DNA from 3 places in the Desulfoluna sp. CLI2B genome. Region 2 is predicted to be linked to each of the others. Evidence: riboswitches for the same ligand, from Rfam matches in the RefSeq annotation. Region 2 holds a riboswitch; each other region holds the start of a gene.

Region 1 (5,753 bases), 1.7 Mb from region 2:
TGCCAGCACCGTGACGCTCATGTCCCGGAAAGAGGCGGTTTTTTTGCTGAAGTTGTCCATGTCGGCACCGGTGAAGAGAAAGCTCGTGGTCTCCCCCTTGATCCCCAGCATGGCAAAAATGTCCTGCTTCATACCCTCAAAGCCCCCTTCGTGGGCCAGGCGCCAGCACTGGGGCGGCATGTAGTTGTTGCCCACGGTGGTGATGTTCTCCCGCCAGCCGTCCAAGGTGGAAAGAATGGTCTTGGGGGATGTGAAGGTCACCTCCAGGCTTCTGGAGGGAAAATCGTAGAGTGTGGCGTGGTTTAAGCTGGCTTTCTTTACGTACGTCAGGTCCAGGGGAACCGGCGTACGATCGATTATCGCATCGGGGTGGATCTGGTTTTTCCGAATGGAAAATTCTGCGGAATAGAGGTTTGACGAAAGCCAGGAGACAAAATAGCCCACATGGGTGGAGGCCCGACAGGTAAGCTCGCAGGGGTAATAGTCGATGCGCTTGTTTTTGACGGCGGGAATCGACCCAAAGGCCGGGTTGGCGTAAAGAAGCTCTGCGGCCTCTTTGTCTCCCCCGCATCCATAGATGACGTCCGGTTTGAAGTCGATCAACTCTTTGTCCGTCATGGAAATCACGGCGCCGTCGCGTTTGATCCCGTGGGGGATGCCCCCGGCCAGCTTGATGAGTTCCTGCTGAAAGGAGTCGGCCCCGGGGGTCATGATGCTGGTGCGGCCCATGAGGCGCATCACCCGTTTGCGTTTGTCAGCCGGAATCGCCGCCACTTTTTTCCGGATATCGGCAAGGACCTGCCGGTTGTCCGTGATGATTTTCTCCGCTCCGGCCTCGCAGCCCATGATGCGTCCCATGAGCCGCATCTGCTGAAAGGCATCGTCCACTGTGGCGGGGTCGAACTGAACCAGGGGCACAGACCCTTCAAGGGCCTCAATCATCTCCTTCTGGATGCCGGAGACAAACACCAGGTCGGGGTTAAGGGAAAGCACCTTGTCCACTGAGGGCCTGAAGAATCCGCCCACCACGGTCTTGGTGTTGGCCTCAGCGGGCCAGGTGTCGTGGAGGGTCACCCCCACCACCCGGTCCCCGGCTCCCATGACAAAAAGGGCCTCGGTGAGGGACGGCACCAGGGACACCACCCGTGTGGGCCGCTGGTCAAAGGTGACGGTACGGCCCGTGGAATCGGTGATGGTGACAGCCCGGGCAACGGGTAGAAAAACAAAGAGAAAAAGAGTAAGGACGGCCGCTGCCATCCCCCGGCGGATCCATGTCATGGTCGGGTTCCTGATTGCGTGGCGTAAACGATAATGACTCCGCTTGTCTCCAGCGGCCCTGCCGGGGCAACACGTTTGGAAAAATTGACAAACAGGCCTTGAATATGGGGGCACTCGATTCGAGAAATATCCGGGTTAGTCCGGTGCAGCCTCGTTTCCATCGGGAACGTACACCATGGAACCGTCTTCCAGACGATAGGCCACGCCCATGCGATGCCCCTCCCCTTCCCCCATGGTTTTGGAGACCTTCAGCGCTTCGATTTTTCGCTTGGATTTGGTAATGATCTCCATCTCCCCGTTTTTGTTTTTTTTGACGATGGTCATCTCGCTCTCTTCGTTGAAGAGGTCGTGGAGGCGATAGGTGGAAAACAGGGTCACGATGAGCCCCACAATAAAGACCAGGCCGATGTCAAACAGGTTGGCCACCCCGTCCATGGGGTCAGAGGCCATGGGCCTCCCCTGATTCCCGCCCCCCACGGCGTAGCGTCGTTTTTTCAGGTACCTCATGCCGCCTCCCCGGCGGGTGCCCCTGTTGTCCCGTTGCCCGATGAGTCTTGCGGGGTTCCGGCCAGGGCTTCGGTGGCCACCTCCATGTTCAGGAGGTCCTCATCGGCCCAGCGGGTCTTGATGACGAGGAACAGATAGGCCAGAAGTCCCACGGCAAGGCCCACCACCGTGGTGGTAAAGGCAATGACCAGCTCCGAAGAGAGCATGGAAAGGTCCCCCTGTCCCAGGGCGGCCAGCCCCGTTCCCATGGGAATCAGTGTGCCGATGAGGCCCAGGCCCGGGCCAACGCGAACCACCAGGCGGTACATGTCAAGAGAGGAAAAGAGCCGGCGCGTGGTGTCCTGAAGGAGTCCCTCCACCTCAAGGGTCGAGGCGCCGCCGTTTTTTTCCAGGAGGCCTTTGAGCCGGGCCACATAACGGCTGACCCGGGGCGTGGTATGCAGGTCATGGTCGGGCCTGAAGAAAACATCCGGGCCGTCGTTTTCCACCGCCATGCGATGCCTTCGTACCCATTCGGAAAAGAGGGCCCCGGCACACACCACGGCCCAGAAGGTGAGAAAGGCCAGAAGGATCAGGACCGGGTAGAGAAGGGATGATGAGACCACATAGATATAACTTTTGATGAGAGCTGCCGTTTGCACGTACGAATCCTTAAAAAAACGTCAATGGGTATGGACAAAACGATCCAGAAAGATGCCGCCCCCAAAGAGGCAACATGCAACAATGGCCGCAGCAATAGATGCCTTTTCCTCGCCGCGGGCCGAATCGGCTGCGCCGGATGCCATGGCAAGCACATCCGGCAACTCGGAGACATGGGGAACCACCAGAATCGTCAGGAGAAACCAGAGCGCCGCAAGGACCATCATCGTTCCCATGACGTGGTGAGGGGTACCGAACCGGGCCCCCAGGCATCGGGTGATCAGAAAACCACCCGATGCAACGAGGACGAAAATCCCCCAGGCCATGGCGGTCATGCCAAAGGCATTCTCCGGGAAAAGCCCGATAACAAAGGCGATGGTCAGCAGAATCACCCCCATGCACACCGGGCACGGCAGGGCAAAGAGCAGCCATCCCCGCACGGGCCCTGATCCCTCGGCAGGTTTTTTCAGCAAGGCGGAGCCCCACACGAGGAGAAGCGAGGCCATGGCCGCGTGAACGGCCATGGCCCACTTCACCAGGTGTTCTACGATAAGGAGCTTGTTTAACAGATTGACTCGGGTAAGGAGCAGGTAACACCCGGCGAACAGGAGGGTATAGGCAAGAGCCGCCACTGCGATGAAGGCAAGGCGGCGGCTCTTTCTTTGCGACCACCCGCAGGCCAGGCCGATGCCGCATTTGGCGGCGTACATTCCCATGGTAAAGACCAATCCGGCAATCAGGCTTTTCCATTCCATGGTACGTGTACTCCTTCCAAATCATACGGCAACGGAGTGGTCTCCGTCGGGTTGCGTAAAGCCGGGATGGAGGGTGCGGGCGTGAAAACAAAAAAATCCCCGCACCTGTAGGTTTAAGGTGCGGGGATCCGTATTTTCCCACAAAAAAAGCGTGACACACAATCTGTGCATGCATCGCGGCATATCTCAGCCTTTACCACGGGCATCGAGACATCTCCATCCAGGCAGGTCTTCTGACTCGCGGATCGTCCCGTCCGGCGCGCCTTCCCGAGTGTTTAACAACACCCAGTGGCATGGTGGCCGAAACAGTCCCCACTTACAGCGGCGGGTCCGTTCCCGAATTTCACGGGATTCCCTATTCTCTTCTCCCCTTGAGCCATGCAAAGGGAAAAGCACCTGAATTTCTCGTTTACTATTCCATAGAAATGTCCTATGTCAAGGATAATTTTCCCTGTGGGGAGAATCCGGCAATCAGGCTCGAACCCTTTGGATTCAAGCATATCCAAAGATATGCGCGGACCCGGTTTCGTGGGAGGTCATGGATAACATCATGAAAAATCGAGCCTTACGCACCCTTTTCCTTCTCGCTTTGGGCGTGGCCTGGTGCGGCCTCTTCGCTGCCCGTGTGCAGGCCAAAAGCGTCACCGACACCACAGGCTGCATCGTTGATCTGCCGGACGCCCCCAAAAGAGTGGTGTCCCTTGCCCCCAGCATCACCGAGATCGTTTTTTCCCTGGGCAAGGGAGATCTCCTTGCCGGGGTTACCCGATACAGCGACTACCCTGCGGCAGCACAGAAACTTCCCCGGGTCGGCAGCTATATCCGACCGGAGCTGGAGACCATTGTCTCCCTGAAGCCCGACCTCTGCCTGGCGGTGAAGGACGGCAACCCGGATAAAGTGATCCAGCGTATCAAGGCCTTCGGCATCCCCGTGTACACGGTCAACCCCGACGGTATCGACACGATTATCCGTTCTATCAATGAGATAGGCAACCTCCTTAATGCAACGAGTGAGGCCAGAACCATCACCGATGCCATGGGCGCCCAGCTGGAAGCCATTGACCGGACCATTGCCGGGGCATCCCATAAACCCCGCCTCTTTTTCCAGATCGGGATCTCCCCCATCGTCTCCGTGGGCAAAAACACCTTTTTAAACGAAATGATCCGCCGAGCAGGTGGAGAGAACGTCGTCACCAGCAAAACGCCCTACCCCCGGTTTTCCAAAGAACAGGTCCTGGCCCTGGCACCGGAGATGATCATCATCACCTCCATGGCGAGAAACGACGACTTCGACACCATGAGACAGGAGTGGGCAAGCTGGCCGTCCCTTCCCGCCGTTCAAACCAACAACATCCATGTCGTGAATTCGGACATCCTGGATCGCCCCACCCCGCGTGTGGTGGAGGGCCTTGCCATGCTGGCGGCCCTGATCCATCCCACCCTTTTTGAGGAGGCGGCCCGGTGAGCGACACATCCAGGGTACGGGGGCGCCTGCTGAAACGAATCCTCCTTATCACCGCCCTGCTCTCCATGGTTCTTGGGGCTGCGGTTCTCCTGGGCCTGGCCACTGGGCCTTCGGGTATCGATCTTACGCCTGTGGCACAGCTCATAACGGGTGATTCCCAGGCAGACAGCCTCCAGATTGCCATCATCGAGCGCATCCGGTTGCCCCGGGTGCTCATGGCCCTGTTTTGCGGGGCAGTGCTCTCCTTAGGGGGGCTGGTTTTCCAGGCCCTTCTGGGAAACCCCCTTGCCGAGCCCTATATCCTTGGCATCTCCGGCGGTGCGGCCACCGGTGCCATCATGGGGATACTTGCCGGATTTGCCCGTGTGCCGGGGGTCAGCCTCACCGCCTTTGCCGGCAGCATGGTCACCCTCTTCCTGGTGCTTGTCCTTTCACGGGGCGAAAGCCGGGTGGGCCGGGACGCCATGCTGTTATCCGGCGTCATGGTCAACGCATTCTGCTCGGCGGTGATTATGTTTCTCATCTCCATTTCCGAAGAGAACAAGCTCCACGACATCATGTTCTGGCTCATGGGGGATCTCTCCTCAGCAGACATGCCCCAGGTGGGCATGGTGGCCCTTCTGGTACTGCCCTGCTTTGTGGTGATCTTTCTTCTCTCCCACAAGATGAACCTCATGCTCATGGGGCGCGAGATGGCAAGGGCCATGGGGGTCTCCATCCGGCGGACCACCCTTATCCTTCTTATCGCCACCTCGTTCATGGTCAGCGCCATGGTCTGCCAGAGCGGCCTCATGGGGTTTGTGGGCCTGGTGGTGCCCCACATCCTCCGGCAGGTGTTTGGTTCGGACCACCGGGTGCTGGTGCCTGCCACCATCGTGGGCGGAGGCGCCTTCATGGTGATCTGCGACCTGCTGGCCCGTTGGATTCCCCGGGAGGGAGAGATTCCCGTGGGGGTGATCACTGCCATGATCGGGGCCCCTTTGTTCATCATGCTTCTTAAAAGGAGGGCCCGATGATGACACGCAACAATGCGGTCACGGCAGCCAGCCTTTCCACCCGTGAACTCTCCACGGGCTACGGCAGCCATGAGGTGCTGACGGACATCACCC
Region 2 (5,753 bases):
CACCCAGGCGCCCGCCCCACTCCCGCGCAACCAGTTCCTCCAGATTATGGAGAAACACGTCTCTGTTCCACTTCATAATCCCACTCTTTCACCGCCCGGGGCGCCCTTGCACCCCGCCGGTCCAAGGACCATTGCCGACGCACGGCCCCGGGGCTTCCCAAAGCCTGCACGTGTGACGTAAGAATGCCCGAATCATAGCCAGAGGATGACGGGTTGTAAAGGGTTTCAGGGCTCACATTTTCGTGCCAGAACAGCGCAGGAGCCCGACGGCAGGGCAAGGTCCCCGGCAAAAACAAGCCCGGCCGCCTCGACCATGGCCCGCATCTCACCGGTGGTGTACACTTTCCCGTTGTAGGTGTTCAGCATCATGTGAAGGTCGTACATGCCTCCTGCCTCGCCCCGGTCCCGGTAAAAGTCATGAACCACCAGGGTGCCGCCCTGGGCCAGGAGCCCGGCAGCACGCCGCACGATCCCCAGGGTCTCCTCGTCCCCCTGGCAGTGCACCAGGTTGGAGAGCAGAAGAAGATCGGCCCCTTCACAGGCGGAAAGGTCCCAGCTCTCATCCAGCAGGTTCACGCAGGAAAGGGTCACTCGGTCAAAGGCTGAATGACTCGCCTTGGTCTCGCCAAAAATCCCCACCACATCATCCAGGTCGGCAAGGGAGCCTCTCCAGCCGGGATGCCGTTCCAAAAAGGCAAGACTGTAAGCCCCGGAGCCAAACCCCAGCTCCACAAAGAGGCCCTGCTCGTTGTCCGGCCTCACCACCTGCCAGAGTTCAGCCGCCCGAATGCGGGCTGCCTCATCCATGGCCTCGATGTACTGGGCCAGGTCTTTTTTGTACTCTGCCTCGCTCTTCTCCGATGCGGCGTAGACACGTTCGCCTTGCTCCAGGGTCTTTCCCAGGAGAGCCCAGGAGTCGTAGAGCCGTTTTTCAAAGGCCAGGGTACCGGCCATGGGATGGGGCGCATCTGCCCCGAAGAAAAGCGCCCCTTCCTCGGAAACCCTGATCCCCCGCGGGGTCTCTTCCAGAAGCCCCAATACACACAAGGCCGCAAGGGCACGGGCCCCGAAGGATGGGTCCCACCCCACCTTGCGGCAGAGTTCCTCGGCCGTCACAGGTTCAGCGCCCACGATCTCGAACATCCCGGCGTCAAAGGCTGCCTCAAGCAACCGATAATGGCGATACCCCGTGAGCACGTTTTTGAACTTCAAGTACGGTGTCATCTCACCCATCCATTTTCCAAAAATCACATACAAAAATACCCCTGCATGGCGTCATGCAGGGGCATCGTATCACAACCGGTTACAAAAATAACATTACCCTCTGGTGTGGGGATCCTTGATGGCCACCTCGTCGAAGGTGAGGACATCGGCCAGGATGCGGGTGGAGGCGTCCAGGAGCTCCATGGTCAGGGCCGCCCCTGTGCCCTCGCCCAGGCGAAAGCCCAGGTCCAGAAGGGGATCCACGCCCAGGTGATCATGCATGAAGGTGTGCCCCACCTCCACGGAACGATGGCTGGCAAAGAGGTACTCCTTGGCCGTAGGGGCCAGATCCCCTGCAATCAGGGCCCCTGCCGTGGAGATGAACCCGTCGCACACCACCGGGACGCCGTGGGCCGCAGCCCCCAGAACGAGCCCTGCCAGGGCGCCGATCTCGTAGCCGCCCACCTTGGCCAGCACGTCCACGGGATCCTTGGGGTCGGGCTTGTTCACCTCGATCCCTTTTTTGATCACGTCGATTTTGCGCTGAAGGGCCTCATCGTTGATGCCCGTGCCACGCCCGGTAAGGTCTTCCACCTTTTCCCCGGAGAGCACGGCGATAATGGCCGTGGAGGGGGTGGTGTTGCCAATCCCCATGTCCCCGGTGCCGAGCATGTCCAGCCCGCCTTCGGCCACGAGTTCGTTCACAATCTCAATGCCGGCCTCAATGGCTGCCACAGCCTGCTCGCGGGTCATGGCCGGCCCTTTGGTAAAGTTCTCGGTGCCCCTGGCCACCTTTTTATGGATGATGGGAAGAGACGGATCAAAATCGGCCTTGACGCCGATGTCGGCCGCCAGGGACTCGGCCCCGGCGTGCTTGGCCAGCACGTTGATAGAGGCGCCCTTGATCACGAAGTTGTGGACCATCTGCTCGGTGACCTCCTGGGGAAACAGGCTCACACCCTCCTCCACCACGCCGTGGTCTCCGGCACAGGTCACCACCACCTTCTTTTCGAGCTTCACATCGATTTTACCGGCAATGGCTGCAAGGCGGGCGGACAGGGGTTCCAGCACCCCAAGACTCCCCTGGGGCCGCGCCTGGTCGGCCAGGCGGGCAAGGGCAAGCGTCTCAATCCCGCGATCGATCCCCACAATGGAACCGATGGTCTTTTCGAGCAATGTCATTCAGAACCCCTCCTCAATCAATCCAGTCAAAACATGCGCCCCCATGATGCCAGTGGTTGGAGACATGGCACCATGGGGACCAAAATGGTCGTTCGTAACAAATCGTCTTTGTAGCGATTCAACTTGCCTCCGGCAGGACCACCGGAGGCATTTTAAGCTGAATGGCTACACGTCAATAACCCGTACCGTTGATCACGGGCACAGCCCGTCAGCGAATGCGACAACCCGAGGTACGAGGGTTGGAGCATTCGCGAACCTGGGTTACCCCTTGTAGATCTTGTCGCCTTTGATGTCGGGCTGGAAAACCTCCATCCCCTTTTTCATGGCGCAGAAGTCGCCGCACATGGTGCAGGTGTCTTCCTGCTCGGGGGTGCGCTCTGCACGGATGGACTTGGCCACCTCCGGGAAAAGGAGGTGTTTTTCCAGATCGTCCCAGCGCATCTCGCGACGGGCCATGGCAGCCAGCTTCTCGGTTTCGCGGCGGTTGGGGTACTTGGCGATATCTCCGATACGGGTGGCAAGGCGGGTGGCGCGCACACCCTCACGCACATCCTGAACCGTGGGCAGGGCGGATCCTGGCGGGGGTGATGTAGGTCAGGGTCTGCGCCGAAACGGGCGGAGCTGGCCGCGCCGATGGCCGCCGTGATGTGATCGTACCCGGCGCCGGTATCGCAGGGGATGGGGCCGAGGACGTAGTAGGGGGCGTTGCCGCTCATGCGCTTTTCAAGCATGATGTTGCCCTCGATCTCATCCAGGGGCACATGGCCGGGGCCTTCCACCATCATCTGGCAGCCCATCTCGCGACCCAGCTCGGCCAGCTCGCAGTTGATGATCATCTCGGCCATCTGGGCGCGGTCGTGGCTGTCGTGGATGGCACCTGCACGGATTCCGTTGCCAAGGGAAAGCACGGCGTCGTATTTTTTCATGAGGGCACAGACGCGGTCGAACTGCTCGTAAAGGGGGTTTTCACGCTTGGTGGCGTCCATCCAGGCCACCATGAAGGTGCCGCCCTTGGAGGCAAGACCGCCGTACCGGAAGCCCTGGGCGCGGAGGCGCTCAATGGTGTACTGGTTGATGCCGCAGTGGATGGCCATGAAGGAGAGGCCGTCGTCGAGCTGCTGCTCAATGAGATCGAAAAGGTATTCGGGGTCGAGCTTGGAGGGATCCTGATACTTGCGCCCGGTCTCCTTGAAGGCCTGATAAAGGGGCACGTTGCCCAGGGGAAGGTTGGTGGCTGCCAGCACCTCGCGGCGGACAAGGTCCAGGTCCCCCCCGGCGGAGAGTTCCATGAGGGTATCGGCGCCCTCTTCCTCTGCGGCCAGGGCTTTTTCAATTTCGCTCTTGATGTCGCAGATATCGGAGCTGGTCCCGATGGAAGCGTTTACTTTGGTACGGAGGCCGGTACCGATGCCCACGGCAGGGCCTTTGTGCTTGGGGTTGTTGGGGATAACGATCTCCCCTTTGGCCACCAGGTCACGGATGACCTCGGGGGCATGCCCCTCTTTTTCGGCAACCTGCTGCATCTGGGGGGAAACCACGCCCTCCCGGGCCAATTCAATCTGGGTCTTGTCTACAGCCATTGTATCTCTTCTCCTTACAAGCATATCGGCGGGCTCATAAAATAAAGTACCGCCACCATGATTCGTTCGGCCACCGACTCCAACGGCGCCCCGGTTCCACCCGGGAGATCACCCGATGCCGCCATGAAATCCGTCTGTCGAAAGAAAGCAAGGAGTACGAACAGACAGCGCCGGAATTTCATGATCATTCCCACCAGCACCAACCCGTGCCGGTGAAACGCACCGATTTCAGGCAATAAAAAAAGGGCTCTGAGGTACATAGATATACCTCAGAGCCCTTTGCCATCGAACTCGGTCACGTGAGTCTCATGCACGTCTTCTGACTTCCGGGGTAAGAGCTCCCGACGCGCCTTCCCGCCCCCCTTCAGGAGAGGCAGTGACCGCTGGCATCTCTTCACATGATGAGGAGAAACCAACCTGCGCCGGGCCACCCGGTTACAGCGGCGGGACCGTCACGGATTTTCACCGTAGTTCCGTTTGCATGACACCGTATGACAAATTGAATGTGTACCCTGTTACCGGGTACTGTCCATCCTCTACACGAAACCGGCAAAGGGCGTCAAGGGGAAAAAACTCCGACGTCAAGGGTAGCGAAAAAAACCTTGAGGGCGGTGTGAAGATGCGCTTTGCCCATCAAGGCCTTAAAAAAAGCATTCATTCAAAGAGAACGCTCAAGAAACGTTCTCCAAGATTTCAAACAGTTGGCAAGACTGTTTTTACGCGTTCTTTCACTTTATTCGAGCACCTTGGTGTACCGGCTGTTTCAGGGCATACCAGTAGGCTTCCCAAATTTTACGACTCCCCCAAAAGGGATTCCAGTCTCGCCGCCCCATGTTCCTTCATAACTCCATTTGGCCTTTATTTTACAATGTTGAAGCTCCTCCTACCTACATTTCGGCCTCAGATTCATGAATGCGTAAAAACATAACGCCCTCGTTACGAATAAGCCTATATGGAAATAAAATATTGACATATAAGCGATATTTCCCCTATGAAATGGTGATAGTGGAATTAAGGAATATTTAACCAACTTTGGGGGAAATTCATGAATCAAGTGACAGGGATTTTTAAAAAAATCGCTTCGGGAAGCCTGGTACTGCAGATTGTGATCGGGATCATTGCAGGTGTCATCCTTGCTCAGGTATCACCGGATACGGCAAACTCCGCAGGCCTGTTCGGCAGCTTGTTCGTCAAAGCGCTTAAAGCCGTTGCACCCATCCTCGTTTTTGTCATCGTCGCCTCTTCCATTGCCAACCAGAAGCGCGGCACCCACACCAACATGCGCTCCATCATCGGTCTCTACCTGGTGGGAACCTTTATGGCGGCACTCGTAGCCGTCACCTTGAGTTTTCTCTTCCCCACCAACATGACCCTGGTGGCCACAGACACGGCAGCCACACCGCCCAACGGTATCGGGGAGGTTCTCAACACCCTTCTCTTCAAAATCGTGGACAACCCCATCAACGCCCTGGCTACGGGGAACTTCATCGGCATCCTTGCCTGGGCCATTGCCCTGGGCATCGCCTTCCAGCATACGGGTGAAGCAACCAAGACTTTCCTGCACGACGTCTCCAACGGCGTCTCCAGCATCGTCAAGCTGGTTATCCGGTTTGCCCCCCTGGGCATCTTCGGCCTGGTCTCACAGACCATCGCCACCACCGGTTTTGAAGCCCTTTCCGGCTACACCCACCTGCTTCAGGTTCTTTTGGGTGCCATGCTCATCATCGCCCTCATCGTCAACCCGGCCATCGTCTTCTTCATGACCCGGCGCAACCCCTACCCTCTCGT
Region 3 (5,753 bases), 1.7 Mb from region 2:
AGGAACTGGTTTTTTCTTTTTGGGGGGCGTTTTCTGGGGTTTCGGCTTTGCCACCGCTTTGGGCGGGACAGCGGACTGCACCGACGGAACAGTCATGGAAACGGAAATGGTGGTGCCGTGGGTGGGGGCAGACGGAGGAATGACCGATGCCGTGGGCAAGGGCACCAGGAAAAAAAAAGCATGCAGCAAGGCGGCTGCACAGGCGGAAAGCATCAGGCGATTCACGGCTTTGCCACCTCCGCCTGAAGGGCGATGTCACAGATTCCCGCTCCGCGGATGGTGTCCATGACATGGAAAAGATTTTGATACGACAGGTCTTTGTGGCCGCTGAGAATGACCTGCTTTTTTTTCTTCCCCTCAAAGTATCGCTTTACCCTGGCACCGAGGTCCGCCAGGATCACTTCTTCCTTCCCCATGAACACCCGGCCGTCTGCTTCCACTGAGATGATGAGCTCCGTTGTCTCCTCCATGTGCTCGGCCTGGGCGGACTCCGGGAGCTCAAGGCGGATGCCGTTGTGGTAACTCATGGAAAGCATTGCGTAGATAAAAAAAACGAGCAGGAGGAACACCACGTCGATGAGCGGCAACATGTCCGGCTTGTTCTTGATGCTGAAATCTCGTTTGACTTTCATCTGGAAAACCTTTTTCTTAAAAAACACCGCCTGAAAGGGATCCCCCCTTACATGGAGGCGATGGTGCCTTTCCGTATACTACGTAACATGCCCCGGGATTCATCACACAAGGGTATGCTCATACATTGCATGTACCCGGTACCGGGCTATTTAGATGATTTGTTCGCGCATGCTTATCCCCTGCCCCCGGCTGCGAGCTTTCCCTCTTCCGGACGTTGCACATCGTTGTTGCCGTTGGCTCTTTTTTCATAGGTAATCTCAAGGGAGGTGGCATATTTTTCGATGGCAAGGGCCGAAGCTTCGGCACAGGCGTTGAAGTAGTTGCAGGGAAGCAGGGTCAGAATACTGATGGAAAGGCCCGCAGCCGTCGTAATGAGAGCCTGGGCAATCCCCCCTGTCACGGCCTGGGGATCGCCGATACCCTTGGCCCCGAGCATATCGAAAGAATGGATGATGCCCACCACGGTTCCCAGGATCCCCAGCAGGGGAGCCACAGTGATGATGGTTTCCAGCACGCCCATGAAACGCCTCATCTTGCGCAGCTCATCAGATGCCGCGGATTCCATGGCCATGGCCATGGAGTAATCGCGATGCAGGATGCCGTTGATCAGGATACGGATAATGAAGTTGCGGGAGCCCCGTGCAGCCAGGCGGATCTCGTCCCAGAGCCCCTGCTCGGCAAGGTCCAGGACCCGATAGACCAGCTCTCGGTCCTTATCCCGCCTGATGCGGAGCCAGAAGATGGATCGCTCAATGATAAGGGTCAGTGACACAAAAGAACATAAAACCAGCGGAAGCATCAGCAGGCCGCCGCTTTTCAATAAGTGAATCATGTTGCCTGTACCTGTCTCGGAATGAAAACACCAAAGCCTCGCAGAAACAAAATCATTTCAGCAAGGCGCTGTGATAACAAGGGATCAATTGCCATGATCGCTGCGATATATAGCACAGATCATCCGGCAATGCGAGATGATCCCGTCAACAAAAAATCTCCGAATCCAGCCGGATATCATGGGAGGGGGGAGGGACGCCGTTGTCCCTCCCCTGCCCCTGATTCCAACCACAGATCAGGAGATACATGATGCTCCGAGTCAACGGGCGGAGCAACACCCCTTTTCCGGCCCTTTCCTTTGCATTCGGTTCAAAAAGAACCGAACCGCCCTCCGCAAGGAGGATCTCCCGCCCTCTTAGCAGCTGCCCAATCATACAGCCAAAGACGGGAAAAACGGGGGCGGCCTGCCCTGATGCGCCGGGCACGGCCTTCAAGGGGTTTTCAAGGGGGCGACGATGCCCCCCTGATTTTCCGCCGGTGTCACAGGTCCGGCGAAAATTGGTGAGCGGGGAAACCGGTCCCAGCCCGGGTCGTGGGGACAACCCGGATTAGTAGGACCAGGTTACCCCGGCAAAAAATCGGCGGCCCGGGATGGGGTATCCCAGAACATAGGCCGCATCTTCATCAAACAGGTTTTTCACTTCACCGCGGAGGGACAGGCTCCCTAGTTTGTCCGTGGTCAGCACGCGTTTGGTGATGGTGAAATTGGTCACGGTGACCGAAGGAAGCGTCACATCGGATGTTGACCAGTCTGGGTTGTATTTAACCACATCCTGGCTGCTCAGGTATGAGACGCTGAGATCCGAAGAGAACCCATCCAGATCGGTCAGAGCGATGCCTGCTGAAATATCGAGATCCGATGTATACTTGAGGTCTTTGTCGGTCTCTGCATCCTCGTATTTGAAAAGATGTGTCAGCGTGGCGTAGGGCCTGAGTTCCCAGCCCCCGAAGATGTCGGAGAATGTGTAGGAAAATTCGCCTTCAACGCCACTGATGGTTGCTTCATCCAGGTTTTTGTAGGTAGTAAATCCATGCTGCTTGTCAGTCACGATTTTATCATCATATTCGGTGGTAAAAACGGTGAGGCCTGTTTTTAAGCTACCACGGGTAATATCCACTCCCGCTTCATAGGTTCGGCTTTTCTCCGGGTTCAAATCCGGGTTGCCGACATAATGAGTCCCGTAAGACGTAAAATCAGCGGCCAGCTGTTCTGCAGAGGGCATGCGAAAGGCGTCGGCAACGGATGCCCTGAGCTTGACCTGCTTGGAGAGGTTGTAGACAACGCCCAGGCTTGGGTTCAGGTCATCATCGGATTTATCGCTGCCTTGATCTCCGGAAATATCTACGGAGTAGTGATCATACCGAGCCCCACCGATGAGAATTAATTTCTGGTCAAGAAGTTTAACCTTTCCCAGGGCAAATCCGGCTGTGTTGTCAAATGCTGTGTTATTCGGTGCACTGGGCTCGTTGGTCACATCATAATCCACCCAATCCACGCCGGTGGTAAGCCCGAATCGCTGACCATCGTATGAAACTTGGGCCTGAGCGCCCTTGCTGTCTGTTTCATGCACACTGGGAATGCCGTCATCCCACCCCGAGGCATTGCTATCTGAAGGGTCATTCCACGTGTCTTTGTCCGTTCCGCCGAAGTATCGAAGCATCCATGCCAGTGACGATGTGCTGTTTTTCCCGTCATAAGTAACGTCGTAGGAGCTGTTTTCCGAATCTTTTGTGTTGTCCAGGTCGTTGGCGTCGATACTGCCGGGGTTGCCGATGTCGTCGCCATCAAAGAGCGTATACGTCAATCCGATGCGGTGTCCGGGAGAAAACTCATACCCTGTGTTCAGGCTGGCACGAAGGATTCCATCATTACCCGTGTTCAAGTATTCCTTGCCGCTGCCTGTTTCGTAATCGCCTTCTTCGGAATGGGATACAGACGCAGAGAAATCGATTTTGCCAGCGGTTCCCGACACGTCAGTTCCAAATTCGTTGTAGTCATAAGATCCGGTCTTTGCGTAAGCTGAAACGGTGGGCTTCCCGGTCCCTTTTTTGGTAATAACGTTTACAACGCCACCCATGGCCGCCGAACCGTACTGAACGGCTGCAGGCCCCTTGATAATTTCCACTCGTTCAACATTTTTTGTGATCAGTTTGGCTGCGTTGCCGGTCCCTGCACGGCGACCATCAATGAGGATAAGCACATTACCCATCAGGTCGTTTCCATGGGTGTCTGTGCTGAACCCACGGATCTTCACAGTCGTCAGAGCTCCGGGATACTCGCGTATTTGAACGCCGCCCTTTTCCACAAGCAGCTCTCCCAAGTTTCTTGCCGAGGAGTTCTCGATTGTTTCCGAGTCAATCACCGTCACAGCCGCCGCCACTTCCGTAATGCTCTCTTTGGCTCGCGACGCGGTCACCACATATTCATCCAGGGCAGCGTCGGTTGCCCAGGCCGGGGAGCTGGCCGCCACCCAGGCGGCGACAGCACCGATCATCAGACTTTTTCTCATTACTTTTCCTTCCACAAGCATCAGACTTCTTTTGCACCGGAGGCGGCGATCCTCCATGCAGAACGACCACCTGAACCACTGCTGTTTCGAGTTGCGGGGGGCTTCCATTCAAGGGGGCTGGGTATAAGGAGAGAAGAGAGACACCTCGGGCGTTTCGCCCAAACAAAAAAAGCCCCATGAAGCCTACAATAAAAAGGGGGCATGGGGCCGTTTTTCCCATGTCGTCTGATCAGGTCTCCAGTTCCTACCGCGAGAACGAAACCCCTCACCTGATTGTACTTTACAAAAAGCATAAGCAGGTGAATTCACCCTGGCAGGTCTTCTGACTTCCGGATCGTCCGAACCCTCGCGCCTTCCCGCTCAGATCATGAGCAGTGGCGTATATACGAAGTTCGTCCCCGGTTACAGCGGCGGGCCCGTCCCCGATTCTCACGGGGTTCCCTTTTAAGCAGCATCTCTTTTGTTAAAAAAGAAGCGTGCACCAGAGATCAATTTGTATGTTTATCTACACAAGATATTCGACGTGTGTCAAACACTTTCTTATCTTTTTTGTCACCCCCTCTGTGCGTGAACAAGGGGCGCCGTTTTTTCCTTTTGCTCATGCCTGCAGTTAAGAGTGTAACGGTTTTATGTTACAGTAAAAATAAAAATGCATAACAATAAAAAAACAGATCCTGCGGCTTGACTCACCACGTCAATAGAAAGGCCTCACACCGTTTCCGCTTCAAGGACCATGTCCATAGCCTCTTCCAGGTGCCGGACAAAGAGCCGCACAATCTCCGGCATGTACCCGATACCCCGATCAATGAAGGTGGTTTCAATGCCTTCTGTTGCAAAGAGGTTTTTCCAGGAGTCTTCATCGTCGCCAGCCAGGTCTTCCAGGTAATGCACCCCGGCCACCAGCATCAGCGGAACGATCTTCACCCGTGTAAAACCGGCTGCTTTAACCGTACTTACGATATCCTCAGCCTCGGGAAAGCCCTCCACCACCCCAGTAAAGGCACTGGGGCCGTAGGTGCTTTTCAGCATCGCGTCCAGGCCGGGTGATCGGTGCCGTGGCCTATAAACAGGGTGGCTTCGTGTTGGAGGCGGTTTGCGGTTGCATGGTTTCCAGGAAATATCCGGGTTATGCATTGGCTTTGGTCATGCCCCAGGCAAACAACCCGATAAAGCCCAAGAGAAAAATCGCCGCATACCACATCACCCCGGATGAGGAGAGTTTTGTGGTCTCTTCCCTGGTCTCGATTTTTTCCATCTTGTACCCCTGGACCTTTCGGTCGCCGCTGCCGGTTTCTGTCACCTCAAGGGTTTCGGATTCTGACGGAGTTGCGGGATCGGATACCTGAGAGGCTTCGGCTTTTTCAACGGGCGCATTTGTATGGGGCTTTGCGGCCGCCAGGACCTTGTCGTGGACCGCTTTTTGTTTGGCTCGCTGATTTTCAAGGGTCGTTCCCACGGCCTCTTCCATGGCCAGGGTGAATTTTTCCACCATCTCCGGGGAGAGCATGCCGGGCATGGAGATAAGGGTCACCACCATCTGATTCAATAAGGGGTTGTTGCAGGTGTGGTCGCAGCAGGCCACGCCCTTTTCAATGACGCCCACGGCGTACTCTTTGGCCAAATTCTTCGTCACGGATTCGTCCGGGGCCCAGTACCCTTTCCTTACGGACTCAAGCATGCGGGCCGTAAGGGATTGATAGGCCCAGGGGTTGGCTTTGTTGAAAAACGTTTTCATGTCCAGGCCCAGGCTGTCATTCACATAGACGTCGTAGGTCTGCT

What was found. Region 2 has a riboswitch for cobalamin ahead of ACOYW2_RS02250 (phosphomethylpyrimidine synthase ThiC). Riboswitches for the same ligand answer to the same signal wherever they lie in the genome.
Region 1: linked by a shared signal. The riboswitch ahead of ACOYW2_RS10515 (DUF2162 family putative transporter) and the one ahead of ACOYW2_RS02250 (phosphomethylpyrimidine synthase ThiC) in region 2 are both predicted to bind cobalamin.
Region 3: linked by a shared signal. The riboswitch ahead of ACOYW2_RS10550 (TonB-dependent receptor plug domain-containing protein) and the one ahead of ACOYW2_RS02250 (phosphomethylpyrimidine synthase ThiC) in region 2 are both predicted to bind cobalamin.

What each region holds. Positions count from the first base shown of each region.
Region 1 covers NZ_CP186557.1:2,188,798-2,194,550, reverse strand. Annotated here, with positions in the region: gene ACOYW2_RS10530 (helical backbone metal receptor) at 1-1,278, opposite strand, end outside; gene ACOYW2_RS10525 (DUF2149 domain-containing protein) at 1,414-1,785, opposite strand; gene ACOYW2_RS10520 (MotA/TolQ/ExbB proton channel family protein) at 1,782-2,426, opposite strand; gene ACOYW2_RS10515 (DUF2162 family putative transporter) at 2,448-3,179, opposite strand; cobalamin riboswitch at 3,386-3,594, opposite strand; gene ACOYW2_RS10510 (ABC transporter substrate-binding protein) at 3,730-4,644, shown strand; gene ACOYW2_RS10505 (FecCD family ABC transporter permease) at 4,641-5,660, shown strand; gene ACOYW2_RS10500 (ABC transporter ATP-binding protein) at 5,657-5,753, shown strand, end outside.
Region 2 covers NZ_CP186557.1:460,070-465,822, reverse strand. Annotated here, with positions in the region: gene ACOYW2_RS02270 (S24 family peptidase) at 1-76, opposite strand, end outside; gene ACOYW2_RS02265 (methyltransferase) at 226-1,224, opposite strand; gene cobT (nicotinate-nucleotide--dimethylbenzimidazole phosphoribosyltransferase) at 1,318-2,385, opposite strand; gene ACOYW2_RS02255 (phosphomethylpyrimidine synthase ThiC) at 2,647-2,922, opposite strand; partial or broken gene ACOYW2_RS02250 (phosphomethylpyrimidine synthase ThiC) at 3,045-3,908, opposite strand; cobalamin riboswitch at 4,258-4,483, opposite strand; gene sstT (serine/threonine transporter SstT) at 5,011-5,753, shown strand, end outside.
Region 3 covers NZ_CP186557.1:2,198,801-2,204,553, reverse strand. Annotated here, with positions in the region: gene ACOYW2_RS10565 (energy transducer TonB) at 1-225, opposite strand, end outside; gene ACOYW2_RS10560 (ExbD/TolR family protein) at 222-632, opposite strand; gene ACOYW2_RS10555 (MotA/TolQ/ExbB proton channel family protein) at 806-1,465, opposite strand; gene ACOYW2_RS10550 (TonB-dependent receptor plug domain-containing protein) at 2,013-3,974, opposite strand; cobalamin riboswitch at 4,270-4,475, opposite strand; gene ACOYW2_RS10545 (sirohydrochlorin cobaltochelatase) at 4,683-5,003, opposite strand; gene ACOYW2_RS10540 (cobaltochelatase subunit CobN) at 5,101-5,753, opposite strand, start outside.